Regions from separate parts of the Pannonibacter sp. CBAS1226 genome, predicted to be linked through region 1. Evidence: predicted binding sites of a transcription regulator. Region 1 holds the regulator's gene; each other region holds the start of a gene.
The links. Region 1 encodes LexA, which represses DNA repair genes until DNA is damaged. Its sites were predicted from a motif close to TGTTCNNNNTGTGTTCNG; they were not measured.

Region 1 (7,708 bases):
AAGTACGAAGTAACAACTTTCCAATTTGGGCGGATTTTTCTTTAATTTTATTGACAACTCTTTCTTCAATATGTTTACTTTTTTGAGAAAGCTCTACAATCTCCCTAGCGAGTACAGAAAACGGATCACCTAGATAGTCGGTCTCGAAGGCATCGAGAAAGATCACGGGGAAGCCAGCCTTTCGCAGTTCACCAGCCCACATCTTGAGAAAGGTCGTCTTTCCGGATCCCCATTGCCCGTCGAAGGCAATCATCAAAGGATCCTCGACTTCGGACACTAACCGTGTCATGCGATCTCCAAGCGGCTTCCGGTTGAAGATATCCTTCTCCGAAGTAAAACCTTCTTCATCGCCAATTTCGAGTGGCTTGGGAAAAAGTCTCATCGCTGCCCCGCTGTCCATATGTCGTAATTCTGCAATTTAAGAGGGTGACACGCCCAAACGCAAGACAAGCAGGCTTGACCGCGTAGATGCTCCCACACGAAACATGATCTTCCGGCTTTGCCCGCCTCACAGGCCCCGGCACGAGGCCGGGGCCTGTGAGGGACGCACGATCCGGAAGCCAATCGCATCAGCCAAAACCTCTCCATCGTCATACCGGACGAGAGCGAAGCGGAGATCCGGGACCGGTGAGCCACGGTCTATCCTGCTTCCGCATCGAACCGGCAATCACCCCGGCTCTCCGGTCCCGGCTCAAGGCCGGGATGACGATGGAGAGGATCAAAGGCCTGGAAAGGACTACGGACGGAGCTGGTGACCTGCGCCAAACGGTTCCCCAACACAAAAAAGCGGCACGGTTGCCCGTGCCGCAGTTGGATGTGTCCCGGGAGGGAGATCAGAAGAAGCCGAGCTTGTTGGGGTTGTAGCTGACGAGGATGTTCTTCGTCTGCTGGTAGTGATCGAGCATCATCTTGTGGGTCTCGCGGCCGATGCCGGACTGCTTGTAGCCGCCGAAGGCCGCGTGGGCGGGATAGGCGTGGTAGTTGTTGACCCAGACGCGGCCGGCCTCGATGGCCCGGCCGAAGCGGTAGGCGCGGGTGCCGTCGCGGGTCCACACACCGGCACCAAGGCCGTACATGGTGTCGTTGGCGATATGCAGCGCCTCTTCCTCGGTCTTGAAGGTGGTGACGGAGACGACGGGACCGAAGATTTCCTCCTGGAACACGCGCATCTTGTTGTGGCCCTTGAGGATGGTCGGCTGGATGTAGAAGCCGTTGGCCAGATCCCCGCCGAGACGGGCGGCATCGCCGCCGGTCAGCACTTGCGCGCCTTCCTCCACGCCGATCTGCAGGTAGGACATGATCTTGTCATGCTGCTGCTGGCTGGCCTGTGCGCCCACCATGGTGGCGGGGTCGCGCGGGTCGCCCTGCTTGATGGCCTTCACACGCGCAATGCAGCGGGCAATGAATTCCTCGTAGATGTCTTCCTGGATCAGCGCCCGCGACGGGCAGGTGCAGACCTCGCCCTGGTTGAAGGCAAAGAGCACGAAGCCTTCGACCGCCTTGTCGAGATAGGCATCATCCTGCGCCATCACATCGGAGAAGAAGATGTTGGGGCTCTTGCCGCCCAGTTCCAGCGTCACCGGAATGAGGTTGACGGTTGCCGCTTCCATGATCTTCCGGCCCGTGGCCGTGGAGCCGGTGAAGGCGATCTTGGCGATGCGGCCGGACGAGGCCAGCGCATGGCCGGCCTCAGCGCCAGTGCCGTTGACGATGTTGAGAACGCCTGCGGGGAGCAGGTCACCGATGAGCTCGGCCAGAACCAGAATGGCAGCCGGGGTCTGTTCGGCCGGCTTCATCACGATGCAGTTGCCCGCAGCCAGGGCCGGAGCCAGCTTCCAGGCGGCCATCAGGATGGAGAAGTTCCACGGGATGATCTGGCCGACGACGCCCAGCGGCTCATGGAAGTGATAGGCGACCGTGTCATGGTCGATCTCGCTCATGGTGCCTTCCTGCCCGCGCAGCACACCGGCAAAGTAGCGGAAGTGATCGACGGAGAGCGGAATGTCGGCGGCGGTCGTCTCGCGGATCGGCTTGCCGTTGTCCCAGGTTTCAGCAGCGGCCAGCACGTCGAGATTGGCCTCCATCACATCCGCGATCTTCAGGAGGATATTGGCGCGGTGGGCAGCAGAGGTCTTGCCCCAGGCCTCGCGCGCCGCATGGGCGGCATCCAGCGCGGCGTTGATGTCAGCGGCATCGGAACGGGCCACCTCGCAGATCCTGGCGCCGGTGATCGGGGTGATGTTGTCCATGTAGCGGCCGCTGACCGGCGGCACGAACTTGCCGCCGATGAAATTGTCATAGCGCTCGCGGAACGGTGAAACGGTGCGGAAATCCGCCTGTGCCTGAATGTTCATGCCTGTCTCCTCCAACGGGCCGCCTCCTCGCGGCCATGGGAAGAGCTTGACGCACGGCGGACGGTCTGAGGAGCCATGGCCGGGAACGGCTGCCCGCGCCTGTCGCAGTTCTGCGACAGATGATGGCGGGTTTGTGGGGTAGTGTCAGATGGAAGCACAGTCGCGCCCCATATCCGGCGTCACCACGGGCGACGCTGCGGTGAGGGGCAAATCCATGCCCGCCTGACAGGCCCCGGCCTATCCTTGGTATTTGGGACCGGGGCTGAGCGTGGCAAATGCCCGAGCGCGCTCGCCCCCTCACTCCTTCGCCAGTTTCCGGTGAAGCGTCGCGCGGGAGAGGCCGAGGGCGCGGGAGGCGGCGGAGACGTTGCCCGAGGCACGGGCCAGCGCCCGGTGCAAAACCGCTCGCTCCGCATCCTCCAGCCGTTCATGCACCGGCAGGCCGAGAAGATCGGCGAGCGGGCGCGGGTTTGCGGCAGGATCGGCGGTGAGGCCCAGCAGGGCCCGCGCCCCGCGCGTTGCGCCAATGACGAGATCATCCTCATCCACCGCCACAAGCGCGGCAAGGCCATGCGTGCCGCCGCCCGGCACCAGCACCACACGGGCCTTCGGGAAGGCGGCATGGAAGAGGTCGGCTTCCACTTTGTGCGCCGTGTTCTGCACCGTCTGGCTGATGAGGCTGAGCACGGCGGCGGACATGTCCTGCTCGGCCGTGGACACATCGATCACCGCCGCCAGCTGGCCTCCGGCGTCATGCACGGGGGCAGAGGTGCAGGTGAGGCCGATGTTGCGGGCAAGGAAATGCTGATCCCGGTGGATCGTCACCGCCCTGCCCTCGGCAAGGCAGGTGCCGATACCGTTGGTGCCGGCTTCCGCCTCGGACCACACGGCGCCGGTCCACAGGCCGGACGCGGCAAAATCGCGGTCCTCGGATGAATTGCCGCGCCGTTCCACCGCGATGCCTTCCGCGTCAGCCAGCACCACGCAGGCGCCAAGGCCACCGATGGTCTGGAACAGCCAGTCGAGATGGGGCGCGGCGGTGGCCACAAGCCCGCCCATGCGCTCGCGCACGAGCGCAAGTTCCTGCGCCGTCAGGCGCGGCTCCACCCGGCGTTTCACCGGATCAAGGCCATGAAGATGGGCCGAGCGGGCCCAGGAAGCGGCAATGGGCGAGCGCGCCGCCTGCCCGCTGGCAAGCGCCGCCTCGATACGGCTCTGATGCTGAGACGTCACCGTGGGCATGTCTGGCTCCTCCCGCAAGGCTCTGACAGCCTGCATCCTGCCCGAAGGAACAGGACGCAGGCCGAAGCCCCTGAGGCGGCAGGCACCACTCCCGGTGGGCCTTTGTTGCAAGGACGCGGATCTCTCCCTTCCGCGAGCCTCAAGCCCCCAATGCGCACCATGCCGCAAGGAAAGACTAGCAGCTTCGCCGCCCGCACGCCATCCGGAGCTTAACGGGCACGAATCAAGAAGCCGGGCGCACCCACACCGCGCAGTCATGGAAGGCGGCGCCGCCATAGGGGGCGATGGGCTCGGCGCCGATCAGCGTGTTGATGCCATTGCCGTTTTCAAAGGCCGTGTTGGGCCAGATGCCTTCCGACACCACCGTGCCGGGCGCCAGCCCCTCCACATGACGCAGATGCAGCCGTACCTCGCCGCGCCGGTTGCCCAGGATGACGCGGGCGCCATCCTCCAGCCCCGCAGCAGCGGCTTCATCGGGACGCATCCAGACTTCCGGCCGGCCGCCTTCCTTCTTGGTGGAGCCCGGCGTTTCGGTGAAGCTGGAATTGAGGAAGGAGCGGGCGGGTGCCGTCACCAGACGGAACGGATGCTCCGCGTCGGCATTTTCCACCGCGTTCCAGTAATCCGGCAGGCGCGGCATGGCGGCGTGGGCGCCGAAGGGCTTGCCGTCTTCCGGCCGGTTGGGCGCAGCGGTGAAGCCCCAGTCCACCTTGAAGTGATACTTGCCGTCCGCATGGCCGAAGCCATCGAGATAATGGGCGGTGCGGAAGTCCGGCTGCAGATCCTTCCAGCGCCCGGCCTCCAGTTCGGCCAGCGTGCCATAGCCGGAATTGACGAGCATCCAGTCCACGTGCTCGCGGGCGCTCATGTGGAATCCGGGATGATCCTTTGCATCAAGACGCTTCGCCAGTTCGTTGATAACGAATATGTTCTCCCGCGCCTCGCCCGGCGCTTCCGTCAGCTTGGGGCCAAACAGCATGTACTGGTGGCCGCCGCCCCGGTAGATGTCGTCATGCTCCAGGAACTGGGTCGCGGGCAGCACGATGTCGGCATAGCGCGCCGTGTCCGTCATGAACTGCTCATGCACCACGGTGAAGAGATCCTCGCGGGCAAAGCCCTGTTTCACCAGTGTCTGTTCCGGCGCGACGGAGACCGGATTGGTGTTCTGGATCAGCAGCGCCGTCACCGGCGGGCCGCCGGCCAGCGCCTCACGGTCCCCCGTCAGCACGCGGCCGATGAGGCTCTGGTCGAGGAACCTTGTGCCGGTGCGCAGGGAACTGCCCTCGACCATCGACTTGTCGAGCCTGTAGATCGCCCCGTTGTTGTGGAAGGCGCCGCCCCCCTCATACTGCCAGGAGCCTGCAACAGCTGCAATGCTGGCCGCCGCATGCATGGAGACAGCGCCGTTGCGGCTGCGGGTAAAGCCATAGCCAAGACGGATGAAGGTGCGCTTCACCTCGCCGATCATCCGGGCAAGCTGCGTGATCTCCTCTGCCGGAACGCCGGTGATCCCTTCCGCCCATTCCGGGGTGCGGGTGGCAAGATGGGCTTCCAGCTCGTCCGGGCAGTCGGTGTAACGGGCAAGATAGTCCCGGTCGGCCAGGCCGTCACGGAACAGCACATGCATGATGGCACAGGCCAGCGCCGCATCGCTGCCGGGCTTCAGCACGATTCCGAGATCCGCCTGCTTCATCGTTTCGGTGCGGTAGACGTCAATCACGATGATCTTCGCACCACGTGTCTTGCGGGCGGTGATGGCGTGGGTCATGACGTTCACTTGCGTCGCGACCGCATTGGTGCCCCAGATGATGATCTGGTCGGCCTTCATCATCTCGCGCGGGTCCGGCCCGGCCAGAAGCCCGGTTCCGGCCACATAGCCGGTCCAGGCCGGATTGGTGCAGATCGAGGAAAACTGCTGCGAATAGCCCTTGGCATGGCGCAGGCGGTGGATGCTGTCGCGCTGCACCAGCCCCATGGTGCCGGCGTAGTAATAGGGCCAGACCGTCTCCGGCCCATGCTTCGCCTCCGCCTCCAGGAATCGCGCGGCAATAAGGTCCAGTGCTTCGTCCCAGGAGATGGGCTCGAACCGCCCTTCCCCCTTGGCACCCGCGCGGGCCATCGGCGTCACCAGCCGGTCCGGATGGTACAGCCGTTCGGCATAGCGGGCGACCTTGGCGCAGATGACGCCCGCCGTGTAGGGATTGTCCGCCGCCCCGCGCAGGCGGCCGATGCGGCCCTCTGCCGTCACCTCCACATCCAGCGCGCAGGTGGAGGGGCAGTCATGCGGACAGGCGGAATGGGCGGTGATGGTGACAGGCTTGTTCATCTTCGGTCTTTTCGGGGTCCCGGTGGCGCCGCCCCAGAGCAGAATGCCGCCTAAGGCAGGGTGAGGCCGCCTGCGAAGCGCAGGCAGCGCGGGAACTGTGTCTTCTTCTTTCGCCAGCTTTCGGGACACCGGCGCATGAAGTCAAGCCGGGCCCGCAGGCAATTGCACGCAAGGTACCGTTCTGCCGGGAAAAGGCGCAGCGGCGGTGTGTTGTCTTGAGTGCATGCGACAGGAACATCCCGCTAACCTCACCTTAAGACTTGTGGAACACAGTGAGAACAGCTAAGGTACGTTCATGATTTGTACCAGACCCTCCAACGGGGACCTCACATGCTGACGCGCAAGCAACACGAACTGCTGATGTTCATTCATGAGCGCCTGAAGGAATCCGGGGTTCCGCCGTCCTTTGACGAAATGAAGGACGCACTGGACCTCCGGTCCAAGTCCGGCATTCATCGTCTGATCACGGCGCTGGAGGAGCGCGGCTTCATCCGCCGCCTGCCCAACAGGGCGCGTGCCATGGAAGTGGTCCGCCTGCCGGATTCGGTCACGCCGGGCCTGTCTTCGCCGCGCGGCAAGGGCTTTGCGCCCTCTGTGATCGAAGGATCGCTCGGCAAGGCATCTGCCCCGGCCGCCGCTCCATCCGCTCCGGCGGCGGAAAGCGCCCCTCACTTCACCTCCATCCCGGTCATGGGCCGCATCGCCGCCGGTGTTCCGATCGAGGCGATCCAGACCCACAGCCATTCCATTTCCGTGCCGCCCGAGTTGATCAGCCGCGGGGAGCACTATGCGTTGGAAGTGCGCGGTGATTCGATGATCGAGGCCGGTATTCTGGATGGCGACACGGTGCTGATCCGCAAGACCGACACGGCCGAGAGCGGCGACATCATCGTGGCACTGGTGGACGACGAGGAAGCAACGCTCAAGCGCCTGCGCAAGAAGGGCGCTTCCGTTGCGCTGGAAGCTGCCAACCCGGCCTATGAAACCCGCATCTTCGGCCCCGGCCGCGTGCGCATCCAGGGCAAGCTCGTTGCCCTGTTCCGGCAGTATTGAGCCGCTGCCGCCCGATCGACACGCTAGAAGAATGCCGGAGACACTGTTTCCGGCATTTCTGTTTATGGCGGCACGCGGCACGCACCCGGCAGACTTGCGTCACCGGCAACTGGGCGGGCCCGTGCGGTGGCTGCACGCATGCAAGAGCAATTCCGGCAAAGGCGGCACCGGTTTCGCGTCCGGAATCGCGTGAAAACAGGCAGCCAGAGCACGGCCGGCCGCTCCGTTTTCATCGGAAGGGCTCCAGGCATGTTGCGCCAGCCACTCAAAGCCTTGATACGGGCGGTGCAGAAGCGTCCGGACCAAGTTCCCGCCGGGCACAGGAATAGCTGCCCTCCCCTCCCCTTGCCCCCTGCGTCAAAACGCATCTTGCTCCGGACGCGTCTGCGCCGCAGTTAGCGGGTAAGGAATTATCCTGATTTGCCGCAAGCCGGCCAGCACAAGGAGGCCCTCATGACCATCGAGACATCCGGCCAGTGGCCAGCCCAGTCGCCCGCCCATGTCGGCGTGCGCGGCCGTTGCCCGCGCTGCGGTCAAGGGCATCTGTTCAAGGGCTTCCTCACCCTTGCCCCGTCCTGTGAAGTCTGCGGCCTTGACTACAGCTTCGCCGACCCGGCGGATGGCCCGGCCTTCTTCGTCATCTGCTTTGCCTGCGTTCCGAGCGTTGCCTTCGCCATGTGGCTGGAAATTGCCTACACGGCGCCCTATTGGGTCCACCTCTTCACAACGCTGC
Region 2 (7,708 bases), on a different contig from region 1:
TCAGCTCGATCACGGCCTTGTCCTGCTTGGCGAAACCGCCTTCCGCCGCATAAAGCGCGACGCCGACCAGAGCCACGGCGAGGGCGCCTGCCACAAACCAACCTGCATTGCTACCGGGACGAAGCTTTGCTGAATTGTTGTCTGCGGGCATCTTGGCCTCTCCTTCTTCTGGCTTTAATACCAAGGCGCTGGGATGCTGACGCATCCGGCCTTCAGACCACTCAGACCCCCGTGGGGCTTGGCTGGTCTGTTCGGGAGAAGAACTCGGCAGCCCTGCTTCCGGTTCCGTCCCGGCTCTGATTTTTTTGCGGTCCTGCGGCTGAGGCGGGACCGCTGCATTGCGGATGACAGCCATGACCGGGACTGACAGCTCCAACGCCAACACCGCCGTCGAGGCTCTGACGCTCGAGCAGGCCGCAGCCGAATTGCAGCGGCTTGCCGGTGAGATCGCCTTCCACGATGCGCGCTATCACGGCGAGGATGCGCCGGTCATTTCCGATGCGGATTATGATGCCCTGCGCCAGCGCAACGCCGCCATCGAGGCCCGCTTTCCCGAGCTGATGCGCTCGGACAGCCCGTCCGAACGGGTGGGGGCTGCGCCTGCCGATGGCTTCGGCAAGGTCACCCATGCGGTGCCGATGCTTTCCCTCGACAATGCCTTTGCCGATGAGGATGTGCGCGATTTCGTCGGCCGCGTCCGCCGCTTCCTGAAGTTCGATCCGCTGATGGGCGAGCTTACTGTCACGGCCGAACCGAAGATTGACGGGCTGTCCCTGTCGCTGCGCTACGAGAAGGGCGTCCTCGTCAGCGCCGCCACCCGTGGTGATGGCTCGGTGGGTGAGAACGTGACCGCCAATGCCCGCACCATCGCCGATATCCCGCATGAACTGCCTGCCGGTGTGCCGGAGGTGGTGGAGGTGCGCGGCGAAGTCTACATGTCCCATGCCGACTTTGCGGCGCTGAATGCGCGCATGGCCGGCAACGGCGGCAAGGTCTTCGCCAATCCGCGCAATGCGGCGGCCGGCTCGCTGCGCCAGCTCAACCCGGAGATCACCGCCTCGCGCCCCTTGCGCTTCTTTGCCTATGCCTGGGGGCAGATGAGCGAGGTGCCCTGTGACACTCAGTTTGACATGGTGCGCCGTTTCGGCGACTGGGGCTTTGCCATCAACCCGCGCATGGTCCGCTGCTCCAGCGTCGAGGAGCTTCTGGCCGTCTATCACGGCATTGAGGAAGACCGCGCCAGCCTTGGCTATGACATTGACGGGGTCGTCTACAAGGTGGACCGGCTGGACCTGCAGCAGCGGCTCGGCTTCGTCTCCCGCTCGCCCCGCTGGGCGATTGCGCATAAGTTCCCGGCGGAGAAGGCCTATACGATCCTGCGCGATATCGAGATTCAGGTCGGCCGCACCGGCGCCCTGACGCCGGTTGCCAAGCTTGAGCCGGTGACTGTGGGCGGTGTCGTTGTCTCCAACGCAACGCTGCACAACGAGGATTACATCAAGGGCATCGGCACCGATGGCGAGCCGATCCGGGGCGGGGTGGACCTGCGCATCGGTGACACGGTGCAGATCCAGCGCGCAGGCGACGTGATCCCGCAGGTGATTGCGGTGGATCTGGAACGCCGCCCGGCAGATGCCATGCCCTTTGTCTTCCCCGATGTGTGCCCGGCCTGCGGCAGCCATGCGGTGCGGGAGATCAATGCGAAGACCGGCCGCCCGGATGCTGTGCGCCGCTGCACTGGTGGCCTCGTCTGCCCGGCGCAGGCTTCCGAAAAGCTGAAGCACTTCGTCTCGCGCAACGCCTTCGACATCGAGGGCCTTGGCGACAAGCAGGTCGACGCCTTCTTTGCCGAGGGGCTGGTGCGCAGTCCGGCGGAGATCTTCACGCTGGAAGCGCGTGACAAGCTGGCGCTGACCAAGCTGCGCAACCGTGAAGGCTGGGGTGCCGTTTCTGCGAAGAATCTGTTCGAGGCCATCAACGCCCGCCGCCGCATTGATCTCAACCGCTTCATCTTTGCCCTCGGCATCCGCCACGTGGGGGAGGGCAACGCCAAGCTTCTCGCCCGCGCCTATGGCTCCTTCTCAGCCTTCTCCGCAGCCATGGAAGCCGCGCAAGACCGCAGCAGCGAGGCCTGGGCAGAGCTCAATGCCATCGACGGCATCGGCGAAACCGTGGCCGAGGCGGTGGTGCAGTTCTTCGGGGAAGACCATAACCGGGAGGCCCTTGCCGCGCTTCTGGCCGAAGTGACACCGCAGGACGCCGAGAAGATCAGCGCCGAAGGCTCGCCGGTTGCAGGCAAGACCGTCGTCTTCACCGGCTCCTTGGAGCGCATGACCCGCGACGAGGCAAAAGCCATGGCCGAACGGCTGGGCGCCAAGGTGGCCGGCTCTGTCTCGAAAAAGACCGATCTCGTGGTGGCTGGCCCCGGCGCCGGCTCCAAGCTCAAGACGGCCCAGGATCTGGGCATCGAGGTGATCACGGAAGACGGCTGGTTCGATCTGGTTGGCGGGTGAGTGAGATCATCGAAGGCCCAAGCTTCGCGCCAGCGGCATTTACTCCACGTGCCATCCAGTTCTGTTCTCTGGGGCGGAGCTGCGTCGGCCCTTCTGTGTCAAATTTTGCTCGAAAGTGATGGACCTGCGGCTTAGCTGGTTGGCCTGCTATTTCTTCAGCTTCCACCCGGCCGTTCCAGTGCTACCCGGCCACTCGACAGGCCAAGCATGTCGATAGGCCTCAATCCTGTGGCCTGCCGGATGGTCAGAGACCGGTTGGGCGATGCAGGCGCTAGTGCGGTACTGTTTTCGAAGCCTTGCTGCACGGCCTTGTTCTTGATGCCGCGTGCCCATAACTCTGCGAAGGCGCGGCTGGCAAGGTCTGGCTGGTCAAAGGTGAGAGCATTTGTGGCCAGCGTGTCGAGGGCACGGGTTTGCCAGTTTGGATTATGCGCCACTGCCGCTGACAGTGTCGCGGCCCGTAAAGCCGCCGAAGCGGTGCTGTCGAACTCGTTCAGTTGCAGTTGTTGCGCCATGCGCGCTTGACCAGCCAACGCCAGTGAATAGTCGTGGAGACTGACTGCAAAGCTGTCGGAACCATATCCAGTCAGCCGACGTGAATCTAGTTGGGCAATTGCCAGGTTTGGCGTTCCGGCGGGTACATTGAGGCTAGACATAGTGTCTTCCAGCAGCGTTAAGTACTCAACCGGTGTGCCCGCTCCGTCGGAGGCCAGCCAGCCGGTGGTTGAATCTGTGGATGCTTTGGCACGGCCGATCGATGCGAAAAGCGCCTTCTGTCCGGTTGGCCTGCTGGCGATCGCAGCCACCTGGGCGCTAGCGGCTTCAGCGGCTACGGTAAAATAGGCTGATGCTTCGGCTATCTCTCCACTCTGCTCCAGGATCTGTGCCTGACGTAGTGCTTGTTGCACAGTCATCGCCGGGGACAGGTTGGTGTATTTGATGCGGACGCGATGATTCAGTAGCGGCAATGCGTGCTGGGTGATCATTCTTTCGCTGACTGCATAGTAGAGCGGACAGTCAATTAGTTCCGCCGGGATCTCCAGCAGCCTGCCCGTGCGATCCAGTTCAGCGATGAAGTTTACCAGAGCTATGTTAGTGATGCGATTGGAGCGTGGGCGTGCGTCGAGCATTAGGGTCAGGCTGCTGCGGCGCTGCTCCAAGCTTTGCTCGGCGAAGGCGGTCGTATCGAGCCTGTCATCGCCGGGGGGCGGCTGCAGGGCGAACAGATGCTCGAGATAGAGCTGCAGAGGATGGAACAGCGCGAAGTTGTGTCCTTGCGCTCCCATGACAATGCCGTAGACGATACCTTTGTCATCAAAGACCGGAGCTCCACTATCGCCTTCGCGCACTTCACCAGCGAGCCGGTACAAGGGAGCTGGCGAATGGGGATCGAAATTTTGTGGCACAGCAGAAGCTCGTGGTGTCAAGTCCTGCGAATTCGACAGGCCATAGCCGTAGAATCTGAAACCAGTGCTGCGGCCCGGCCGCTCGAATGCCAGTTCGAACGGCGTGATGCTAGTAACTGGTGTCGGATCGATGAGTTGCAGAACTGCAAAGTCCTCATGCAAGGGGTGAAGTTGACCCTGCGGTGCTTCTGTCATGACTTTGGCAAGGACACGGAGCGGCAGCGGGTCTCTGGCCAGCATAGGATTGCGCCCGGCAAGCGGGGCACGGCCGTTGGCTGACATCTCTCCGGCTTCAATCACCTCGACTACATGGGCGGCAGTGAGGTAAATTCCACGTTTATTGTCGATTAGGAAGGCTGTGCCATGGCCTGTGCCATTACTGGTGCCGTTCTCCACTCTCAGCAAGGCATGGGCAAGATCCCGCCATTCACTTTGGCCCAGTTGCGGATGGCCGAAGTCTAATCCTAGTTCTGTGCCACAGGCTGGCTGGGCCTTCACTGCTACAGGTTGGCAGAAAAATGCGAGTGTCAGGAAGAAGGCTGCGGCTAGAGCGAACCGGTGCCGCAGGTCAGTCTTTGCACAATGGTCGCAGTTCGGCTTCAAACTGGTGGTAACATTCATGGTTGCCCTCCATGCGTGCTGCGGTTGTTGCCCGTTACCGTCAGTGCAGGCCTGTCGATGCGGTTCCTTTGCTCAGCAGCGATCAACGCAGAAGACCAGATCGATCTCCTGAATGTTACTGGAGGCAACTTTGCCCGCCAGATCGACAGTAACGGGTAAGAACACTAGGCCACCGCTTGCGCCAGCCTCTGCCTTGACGACGAATTTTACCTTGGTTTGCAGTTCTTTCAGGTGCAGGGGCGGCGTGGCGTTGCGCGCACCAAGGCTTGCGGTGTAGCCGGCGAGAATTGCCTCAGCGAGGCCGTCAGAGGTTGAGGACACCTTCGTGGTGTCGCCATCGCCGGGTGGTGCAAGCACCAGCTTCAGGGTCTGTACAGCCTCGCTGGCAACAGAACTGCCGAAAGATACGACGACGAGCTTGATCTTGCCACTTGCTTCACTTTGCAGGCTGGTTTGCAACTGCAAGGTTGCTTGTTTCAGCTTCAGTGTGCCGTCGGTGTCACGCTTCACCCGGATCAGTGTATCGCGAGTATCGGCTAGCAGTCGATTTAGGACGACGCCAGTCTGTTCCTGCGCATGCAGAACACCTGTTGGCACTGTTGCGAGAGCCATAGCAAGACAAATGGCCATCCGAAAGGCTCTGAATTTTTGCATGGGCTTCCTCCATGCCGGTAGAGTGCCAATCTTCCGTAAAGTTATCAGAATTTAATTGTGATACATAATTTTTGCAACCTTTTGATTGCTAGGTGACCAAATCTCTGATGCAGCAGGCTTTTATGACTTTTGAGGAACAGAACGTTCCTCTGCCGCCTTGATTCCGGCTACGCAAGACTGCAGCGTCTCGATAAGATTCGTTGCAATCCAAGCGTGAGACGGCCCAGCATTTCGGCGGCCTTGGAAGGGCGACAGGTTTGAGCGGGCCTCTGATGAGGCACCCTTTCCCCCATTATATTCCCCTCAAAGCCTCGCTCTTGCCGTGATTGTTGCTATATTGTTCTCCATGAAATGCACCCGAACCCTGGCTGGATGAATGACTGTGCCTCCCGGTTTTTCCGACGACTGGAGCGATATTGACGCTGAGTATGATGCCGGGTTTGGGCCGGGATCTGCGCCTGTTGCGGCCCACAGGCCGCAGGGCGGCGGCATTGCGGCGCGGGCTCTGGCGGCGCGGCAGGGGGCTGGCCAGCAGGGCGGGGCGCCGGAGTATTTCGAAGGCCTCAACCCGGAACAGCGGCTGGCGGTGGAAAGCGCCGACGGGCCGGTTCTGGTGCTGGCAGGAGCTGGCACCGGCAAGACCCGGGTTCTGACAACCCGTATCGCGCATATTCTGGCGAGCGGCCGGGCCTATCCCTCGCAGATCCTTGCGGTGACCTTCACCAACAAGGCGGCGCGCGAGATGAAGGAGCGCATCGCCCGTTACGTGGGCGAAGGCGTGGAGGGCATGGCGTGGCTCGGCACGTTCCACTCCATCTGCGTGAAGATCCTGCGCCGCCACGCGGAGCTGGTGGGCCTCAAGAGCAGCTTCACCATCCTCGACACCGACGATCAGCTGCGCCTGATGAAACAGGTGATCCAGGCCGAGGGGCTGGATGAAAAGCGCTGGACGGCGCGCATGTTTGCCGCACAGGTGGACAGCTGGAAGAACCGTGGCCTGACGCCGAAGGACATTCCGGAAGGCGAGGCACGCTCCTTCGGCAATGGCAAGGGGCGCAAGCTTTACGAGGAGTATCAGGACCGGCTGTCCGTGCTCAATGCGGCGGACTTCGGCGATCTGCTGCTCCACTGCATCACCCTGTTCAAGACCCAGCCGGATGTGCTGAAGGATTTTCAGCGCCGCTTCCGCTACATGCTGGTGGATGAGTATCAGGACACCAACGTCGCCCAGTATCTGTGGCTGCGGCTGCTGGCGCAGGGCAATGCCAATATCTGCTGCGTGGGTGACGACGACCAGTCGATCTATGGCTGGCGCGGGGCGGAGGTGGACAACATCCTGCGCTTCGAGCACGATTTTCCCGGCGCGCTCGTCATCCGGCTGGAGCGGAACTACCGCTCCACGGCGCATATTCTCGGTGCGGCCTCGCATCTGATCGCCCACAACGAGGGACGGCTTGGCAAGACGCTCTTCACCGACGACAAGGACCCGGAAGCCGAAGCCGTAACGGTCGCTTCCGCCTGGGATTCGGAGGAAGAAGCCCGCTCCATCGGCGATGAAATCGAGGCGCTGCAGGGCAAGGGGCATTCGCTCAACCAGATCGCCATTCTGGTGCGCGCGTCCTTCCAGATGCGCGAATTTGAAGACCGTTTCATCACGCTGGGGCTGAACTACCGGGTCATCGGCGGCCCGCGCTTCTATGAGCGGCTCGAAATCCGTGATGCCATGGCCTACTTCCGTTGCGTCGTGCAGCCGGCCGATGATCTGGCATTCGAGCGCATCGTCAATACGCCGAAGCGCGGCCTTGGCGAGGCGACGCTGAAGATCGTGCATGAACTGGCCCGGGCGCAGCGCATTCCGCTGATCGAAGCGGCAACGCAGCTGTGCCGTACCGAGGAAATCAAGCCCAAGGCACGCAAGGCGCTCACGGATCTGCTGGCGGATCTCGACCGCTGGCGGGCGCAGCTCACCCGCGTCAAGCATTCGGAACTGGCGGAAATCATTCTGGACGAGAGCGGCTACACGGCCATGTGGCGGCAGGACAAGTCCGCCGAGGCGCCGGGCCGGCTCGACAACCTCAAGGAACTCACCCGTTCCATGGAAGAGTTCGAATCCCTGCCGGGGTTCCTCGAGCATATCGCCCTCGTCATGGACCGGGATTCGGCCGAGGCGGCCGATGCCGTCTCCATCATGACGCTGCATTCGGCCAAGGGGCTGGAGTTCGACACGGTGTTCCTGCCGGGCTGGGAAGAGGGCCTCTTTCCGCATCAGCGGGCGCTGGACGACGGCGGCCGGGCCGGGCTGGAAGAGGAGCGGCGGCTTGCCTATGTGGGAATCACCCGGGCACGGCAGCGGGCGAAGATCTGGTTTGCCTCCAACCGACGCATTCATGGCTCCTGGCAGTCGAGCATTCCCTCGCGGTTTCTCGATGAGCTGCCGGAGGATCATGTGGAGGTGGTCGAAAGCTCCAGCCGCTATGGCGGCTACAGCGGCGGCGGCTATGGCGGCGGCAACAG
Region 3 (7,708 bases), on a different contig from region 1:
GGATTCTCCCCGAAAGTGACTTGACGTGACGGCGGTGCGACGACTAAGAGCCCGCGCAAACAGCGCTTTGTGAACGATAGAACGAAGGTTGACCGGTGGCGAACGATCCGATCCATCAGTTTCATATCAAGACGCTCGTCCCGATCGAGGTCGGCGGTATCGATCTGTCCTTCACCAATTCCGCCCTGTTCATGGTGGTGACGGTCATTACCGCTGCGGCGTTCCTGATTTTCTCGTCTTCCAGCCGCGGCCTGATCCCGTCCCGCTGGCAGTCCATGGCTGAGCTCAGCTACGAGTTCGTTGCCGGGATGCTGCGAAACGGCGCCGGAACGGAAGGCATGCGCTTCTTCCCGCTGGTGTTCTCGCTGTTCATGTTCGTGCTGGTCGCGAACCTGCTCGGCATGTTCCCGTATTTCTACACGATCACCAGCCAGATCATCGTGACCTTTGCCCTGGCGCTGCTCGTGATCCTGACGGTCACGATCTACGGCTTCGCCCGTCACGGCCTGCACTTCCTGCACCTCTTCGTTCCGGCCGGTGTGCCGGGCGCGCTGGTGCCGCTTGTTGCGCCGATCGAAGTGATCTCGTTCCTCTCCCGCCCGATCAGCCTCTCGGTTCGTCTTTTCGCGAACATGCTGGCGGGCCATATCACCCTCAAGGTGTTCGCCGGGTTCGTTGTCAGCATGAGCGCCATGGGTGCAGCTGGCATGTTCGGGGCCGTCCTCCCGCTCGGGATGACGGTGGCGCTGACGGCACTGGAGTTCCTCGTTGCGTTCCTGCAGGCGTATGTGTTCACGCTGCTGACCTGCATGTACCTCAACGACGCCCTTCATCCGTCTCACTAAACTCACCAACTCATGTGGCCGCAAAGGCCGCCTGACAACGCTGACAAACGTCAATTAGGAGCACGTGTCATGGAAGCAGAAGCAGCAAAGTTCATTGGCGCTGGTATCGCCGCTCTCGGCATGGGCCTCGTCGCCCTGGCTCTGGGTAACATCTTCTCCAACTTCCTGTCGGGCGCTCTGCGCAACCCGTCCGCTGCTGATGGCCAGTTCGGCCGTCTGGTGTTCGGCTTCGCCGTGACCGAAGCTCTGGGCATCTTCTCGCTGCTGATCGCCCTTCTGCTCCTGTTCGCCGTCTAATCGTCCCTAACGGCGTATTGGAACGAATGAGACCGGGGGCGGCGCACCTGCGCCGCCTTCCCGGTATCCGGAGGCGATAATGGCAGGCGAAACCCATACTACTGTGGACGGGCAGGTTATCCTGGACGTTCCGGCATCAGAACACGGGGCAGGTTTCCCGCCGTTCGACCCGACCCATTTTGTCTCGCAGCTGTTCTGGCTGTTCGTCACCTTCCTGGTCTTCTACTGGATCATGAAGAACGTGGCTCTGCCGCGTATCGCTGGCATTCTCGAGGACCGTCACGACCGCATCGCGGGCGACCTGTCGGAAGCCGAGCGCCTGAAGCGGGAGACCGACGAAGCCATTGCCGCTTACGAGCAGGCCCTGTCCGAAGCCCGTGCCCGTGCACGCGGCATTGCACAGGACACCCGTGAAAAGCTCAAGGCTGAAACGGATGCACGCCGCGTCACCGCCGAGCAGGGCCTTGCGGCCAAGCTGGCAGAGGCCGATGCGCATATCTCGTCCATCAAGGACAAGGCTCTGGCCCAGGTTGGTGAAATCGCCAGCGAGACATCTTCCGCCCTGGTGGAAGCTCTGATCGGTGTGGCTCCGGCCAAGGCTGAAGCAGACGCTGCCGTTCAGTCTGCGGCGAAGTAAGGAGACCGGTCATGGATGCATCATTCTGGGCACTGGTCGGCCTGATCCTGTTCTTTGTCCTGATCGCCTGGCTCGGTGTTCCGGCCAAGATCACGGCAGCGCTTGACAGCCGCGCGACCAAGATCCGCACGGATCTGGAAGAAGCCCGCAAGCTTCGTGAAGAAGCTCAGGCGCTTCTGGCCGACTATCAGCGCCGCCGTCATGAGGCGGAAGCGGAAGCTGAAGCAATCGTGGCTGAGGCCCGTGCAGAGGCAGAGCAGCTGACGCTGGAGACCACCCGGTCTCTGGAAGAGCTGATTGCCCGGCGCACCAAGTCTGCCGAAGACAAGATTGCCCAGGCCGAAGCCCATGCCATCGCGGAAGTGAAGGCAAAGGCTGCTGATCTGGCGGTCGCCGCTGCTGAAAGCATGCTGGTGGCCAAGGTGACGGGTTCCGTTGCCGAGGGCCTGACGGCCAAGAGCATCGAGCAGGTCAAGGCTGGCCTCAACTGAAGCCTGCCGGATCACTGATCTCATGAAAGCGGCCCCTGCGGGCCGCTTTTTTGTTGGGTAAAGTGAAGCTCAGTCCCGCACGGCTGCGGCCACGGGCCGGAATGACATGCGGTGCAGGGGGCAGGGGCCGAGCGCCGTCAGGGCGGCGGCATGGGCGGGCACGCCATAGCCCTTGTGAACGGCAAAGCCATAGCCGGGAAAAAGGCTGTCTGCCCGTTCCATCATCCGGTCACGGGTGACCTTGGCAACGATGGACGCAGCAGCAATGGCAAGGCACCGCCCGTCGCCCTTGATCAGCGCCTGCCCGTCCACTCCGAGCCCCGGCGGCACATCACGGCCATCCACCAGGACATAGCCAGCTTTCCGGGAGAGGCCAGCCACGGCCCGGCGCATGGCGTCCAGCGTTGCGGCACGGATGTTCATCCGGTCGATTGTGGCGGCCGAACTGCTGGCAACGCTGACGAAAGCCGTGGCACAGATTTCGTCATAGAGGGCATTGCGCCGGCTCTCGGTGAGCTTCTTGGAATCGTTCAGGCCCACCGGCAGGTTTGAGTAGTCGAGGATCACGGCAGCGGTGACGACCGGTCCGGCCCACGGTCCGCGCCCGGCTTCGTCCACGCCGCAAAGTGCGCCGCCGAGGCCTGAGGCATGTCCGGCTTCAAGTGCGGCGTCCAGCGTGTCGCCGAATCGCAGATCAAAAAGGGATGGGGCCTTGCTCATGGAGCGGATCGTGATGATTCCCGGCGGCAATGCAAGAGCAAGGACCTGTCCCGTAGCAGATCAGAACAGGGAGAGCTGCACGCCACCCACCTGCGGCGGGGTGAAAAGCTCCGTGTTCAGCTTCTTGCGCCGCTGGTTCAGCCCCAGCCGCTTGCAGGCAAGGCTGAAGCGCTGGCCGATCTGCTGAGCATAGGGGCCGAGCCCGCGCATCCGCTGGCCCCATTCGGCGTCATAGTCCTTGCCGCCGCGCATGGAGCGCAGGATGTTCATCACATGGCGGTAGCGGTCCGGCCGGTTGCGCAACAGCCAGTCGCGGAACAGTTCGGACACTTCCAGCGGCAGGCGCAGCAGAATGTAACCGGCCTCGGTGGCGCCATGCTCTGCGGCGGCTTCCAGCAGCGCCTCGATCTCGCTGTCCGTGAGGGCCGGGATCACCGGCGCCATCATCACGGAAGCGGGAATACCGGCTTCCGCCAGACCCTTAAGTGCCGCAAGACGCCGGTGCGGGGCGCTGGCGCGGGGCTCCAGCGTGCGCACCAGGTCCTTGTCGAGCGAGGTGATGGACAGCGCCACCTTGGCCAGACCCTTCTCCGCCATGCGCGACAGGATGTCCGCATCGCGCAGCACCAGCGCCGACTTGGTGACGATGGCGACCGGGTGATTGTAGGTCTCCAGCACAGTCAGGATCTCCCGCATCAGCTTGTAGCGCCGCTCGATGGGCTGGTAGGGGTCCGTGTTGGTGCCGATGGCGATGGTGCGCACCTGATAGCCGGGACGCGCCAGTTCCCGCTCCAGCAGTTCCGCAGCATTGGGCTTGGCAAAGAGCCGTGTCTCGAAGTCGAGGCCGGGGGAGAGGCCCATGAAGGCGTGGCTCGGCCGGGCAAAGCAATAGATGCAGCCATGCTCACAGCCCCGGTAGGGGTTGATCGAACGGTCAAAGGAAAGATCGGGCGACGAATTGCGCGTGATGATGGTGCGGGCCTTCTCTTCCTGCACCGTGGTCTTCAGCGGCGGCAGATCGTCCGGCGTCTCCCAGCCATCGTCAAAGCCTTCGCGCTGCTGGCGCTCGAAGCGGCCGGGCATGTTGAGCGCGGCCCCGCGGCCGCGCCGCAGATCCTCATCAAGGCGCAATGAGGCCATGGCAGCTTCCCGGGTGTCCTGTTCCGTCTGATCAATCCGTGCCATGCTTCAGCGACTCTCTAATGAGAACATAAGCGGAACATTAGCTGAAAATGCAAGCCGGGCAAGGCCTCTCTCGCCAGACCCCCGAAAAGGCGCTACAACCCGTTTCATGATCAGTGTTGTCCTTGCCACTCATGACAATGAAGCCCAGCTGGCGCATGCGCTGACGGCGCTTGTGCCGGGCGCTGCCGATGGGCTCATCCGTGAAGTACTGGTTGTGGATGCAGGTTCCTGCGATGCCACACACAAGGTGGCAGATGCGGCCGGGTGCGAATTCGAGGTGCTGGCAAGGGGCGAGGGGGCCCGTTTTGCTCATGGGGCAAGGCTGGCGCGAAAGTCGCCCTGGCTGTTGTTCCTCAACGCCTCGACCGTGCTGGAGCATGGCTGGCATCAGGATGTGCAGACGTTTATCGAGCGGGTGGAGCGCTCAGGTCAGGCCAACCGCTGCGCAGCTGCTTTCCGGCTGAGGCTGGATGCCTTCGGCTTCGGAGCGCGTCTGTCCGAGTTTGGCGCGATGCTGCGGAGCCGGATGCTGGCGATGCCGAATGCGGATCAGGGGCTGCTGATTTCGCGCAGGTTCTACGAGGAGTTGGGCGGTCACCGGGATCTGGCCGGGATGGCGGATTTCGATCTGGTCCGCCGTATCGGCCGCAGCCGCATCCGCCTTCTGCGCAGCAGCGCCATTGCCGGGATGCCGGGCGGGGAGGCGCGGACGGGACTTCGCCGCGCCGCTGCCCGCATGGCCGTTGCCGCGCTGCGCGTGCCGCCAACCCTTGCGGCACGGCTGCACGGCTGACCGGGATGTTTCTGCGCGCCCCAGGTGCCCGGTGCCGTCAGGCTGCTGTGGCCCTGCCGGGAAGCGGATATGTGATTGACGGGAATGTGGCACCAGCTCAACGCCGGAGTTCTACGCTCGAATGAGGCTCATTGCATTTGCGCTCGCCTTTGCTCTCGGCTTGGCTGCGGCACGCGGAGATGAGGCGCGCGATAGCTTCATCCAGTCCAACATCATTTCAACGCTTTACCACGAATTCGGCCATGCCCTTGTGGATGTGCTGAAGCTGCCGGTTCTGGGGCGGGAGGAAGATGCGGCTGACGCTCTGGCCACGCTGCTGATCCATCAGCTGTGGGAAGAGGATGCGGCGGTCACGATCGTCTATGATACGGCCTATGCCTACAGTCTGGCCCATGACGAGGCAGAGCGGGAAGGCGATGGACCGGTCTATCACGGCCAGCACGGAACGGACCTACAGCGCTACTACATGCTTGTCTGCCACTTCTACGGCGCCAATCCGGATGAGCGCGCCGAAGTGGCACGGGAGCTGGAATTGCCCGAGGAGCGGATGGAAGACTGTCCCGATGAATGGGAGCTGATGGCTTCCTCCTGGGGCAAGGCGCTTGATGCCATCGAGAAGAAATCCGGGAAGAAAGGCAAGCTGGTGCTCGTGCCGGGAAAGGGCGGCGAGCCGGCCCGCTCGCTGGTTGCGTCGGAAATCAAGGATCTCAACGCGCTTTTCAGCCTGCCTGTGACGGTGCAGGTGCGGATCGAGGAGTGCGGTGAGGCCAATGCCTTCTACTACCCGGGCGACAAGGCGATTGTCGTCTGCACCGAATATGCCGAGGATCTGGGCCGCATGTGGGACGAGGCCCCTGATGAGACACAGGACGAAACGTCCGGCACCGGGGAGTGACGGCGGCGCTCACTTGCACGGGTTTCTCGCTGCTGGCGCAGCTTTTCAGCTGGTGCTTTTGCGCAGTGCCCGCAGGGTTTCAGCGGGTGTCTCGCCGAACAGGTCCCGGTAGGCACCGGCGGCCCGACCGGCATGCTGCAGCCCGCAGGCCTGCATCAGCGTGGTGATATTGGCCGTTCCATCCCTGCGGCCGCGCGCGGCCATCAGGTGCTGGCGCAGCATGCTGAGCCGCCGCTCCTGAAGCGCCTGCGATATCGTCTGGCCCCGCTCGGCCTGAAAGGCGAGCTGCAAGGCGCGCAGGCTGTAGCCGCAGGCGCTGGCCAGCTCAGAGAAGTCGATGGGGTCTGCCAGATGGGCATCGATGTAGTCGAGCGCCCGCGACACCTTGTGCCCGGCGCCCGCGATGTCCTGAGGCGTGGCGCAAAGCCTGTCCCGCGCCGTGCCTGCATGGGTCCACAGCAGCGCATGGGTGGTGGACCAGCCCAGCCTGTTCAGCGCCTCTGCTCCGGCCGGATCGCCGCGGGGGATCTGGTCAGCCAGCCGGGCCAGCGCAAGGATCTGCGCCCCCAGCGTCCGCCCCGGCTCGCTGTCGAGCCGCAACTGCGGATCAAAGACGATTTCCTGTGCCTCGCTCCCCGTCAGCGCGGCGAACATGTCCTCCACCGCCTGCCGCTCCAGCTTGAGGATCACCTGCCCGCAGCTGGCCTTCCAGCGCATCAGGCTTGGCCGGGTGGGGGAGAGAACGGAGGCCGCGCGTGCGGCCCCGGTTGTGACCATCTGGCTGCCGATGCACACTTCCGCACCACTGGTCAGCGGAATCTGCACCAGAAAGAACCGCTCCAGACAGCCCGGATCAATCTCCACCTCGCCGCCATAGGCAACATAGTTGATGGAGCCGCCGGAAAAGGCGCGGCTGTTGTGGCAGGCGAAGAAGTCACGTCCATGATCGCGCGGACGCAGGCGATGGGAGCAGAAAATCCGCCCGACCTCCTCCGCTGCCTGGTCCACGTCCTGCGTCGCCACCCGGGCGTGGCCGGAAAGTGGCATCTGGATCGCTTGCATCTGCATGGTTTGCACCAGCGTTCTCTGGCCCGTCCCCTCGGCTTTTTCGCTCATTGCTGGACCAGTCAGTATAAATGCTAACACCGGACAGCCGGCGAAGGAAAGCGGTAACCGGCGGTTTTTCGCGCAGCGCATGAAGCCTTTCGCCCAGCGGATAGACGGGAGGGGCAGAAGCGCGTCTCGTAGGGGCAGGCCGGAGACAGGCACGGGGCAGGACCTCGTTACAAGTGCCACCCGGCCCTGAGGAGAACAGCGCGCCCGCAACGGGCGAGGACGGAGAGAACCAGCATGAAGACCGCCATTGCGAACATGGTTCAGGTGAACACGGAACCCGGCATCACCCGCGCCGGAACCGGCCTTGATGAGGTGGAGTGGAGCATTCTCGGCCATACCTACTGGATGAAATCCGAGGGCGAGGCCTGTTTCTCCTTTGAAACGCTGGACCCGCCCGGCACCTTCGTGCCGCCGCATGTCCATCCGACGCAGGATGAATTCATCTATGTGCTGGAAGGCCGTCTGGATCTTTATCTGGGCGGCGAGCACCATGTTGCCAATGCGGGCGATGTGGTGCGCATGCCGATGGGCATTCCGCACGGCTATTACAATCTCACCGACAAGCCCACCCGCGCCATCTTCTGGGTGTCGCCTGCCCGGCGCCTGCGCGAGCTCTTCGACAATCTGCACAATGTGGGTGATCCGGCTGAAGTGGTGCGCCGCTCAGCCCTGAGAGAGGTTCACTTCCTGCGCCCGGATGAAATGACCTTCGATCCGCTGACCCTGAAG

Region 2: the regulator LexA is predicted to act here: its motif matches at 5,522-5,539, upstream of AC0CMF_RS12015 (ATP-dependent helicase).
Region 3: the regulator LexA is predicted to act here: its motif matches at 4,195-4,212, upstream of AC0CMF_RS07175 (PA0069 family radical SAM protein).

What each region holds. Positions count from the first base shown of each region.
Region 1 is NZ_JBVOUO010000001.1:882,376-890,083, forward strand. It holds gene AC0CMF_RS04010 (KAP family P-loop NTPase fold protein) at 1-400, opposite strand, end outside; gene adh (aldehyde dehydrogenase) at 834-2,354, opposite strand; gene AC0CMF_RS04020 (helix-turn-helix domain-containing protein) at 2,652-3,596, opposite strand; gene AC0CMF_RS04025 (molybdopterin oxidoreductase family protein) at 3,820-5,922, opposite strand; gene lexA (transcriptional repressor LexA) at 6,253-6,975, shown strand; gene AC0CMF_RS04035 (DUF983 domain-containing protein) at 7,429-7,708, shown strand, end outside.
Region 2 is NZ_JBVOUO010000003.1:394,354-402,061, forward strand. It holds gene AC0CMF_RS11995 (hypothetical protein) at 1-151, opposite strand, end outside; gene ligA (NAD-dependent DNA ligase LigA) at 354-2,513, shown strand; gene AC0CMF_RS12005 (S1 family peptidase) at 2,669-4,540, opposite strand; gene AC0CMF_RS12010 (trypco2 family protein) at 4,613-5,194, opposite strand; gene AC0CMF_RS12015 (ATP-dependent helicase) at 5,571-7,708, shown strand, end outside.
Region 3 is NZ_JBVOUO010000002.1:25,671-33,378, forward strand. It holds gene AC0CMF_RS07145 (AtpZ/AtpI family protein) at 1-19, shown strand, start outside; gene AC0CMF_RS07150 (F0F1 ATP synthase subunit A) at 96-845, shown strand; gene AC0CMF_RS07155 (F0F1 ATP synthase subunit C) at 915-1,142, shown strand; gene AC0CMF_RS07160 (F0F1 ATP synthase subunit B) at 1,222-1,779, shown strand; gene AC0CMF_RS07165 (F0F1 ATP synthase subunit B family protein) at 1,791-2,270, shown strand; gene AC0CMF_RS07170 (ribonuclease HII) at 2,340-2,990, opposite strand; gene AC0CMF_RS07175 (PA0069 family radical SAM protein) at 3,051-4,175, opposite strand; gene AC0CMF_RS07180 (glycosyltransferase) at 4,282-4,968, shown strand; gene AC0CMF_RS07185 (DUF4344 domain-containing metallopeptidase) at 5,090-5,863, shown strand; gene AC0CMF_RS07190 (AraC family transcriptional regulator) at 5,909-6,931, opposite strand; gene AC0CMF_RS07195 (cupin domain-containing protein) at 7,214-7,708, shown strand, end outside.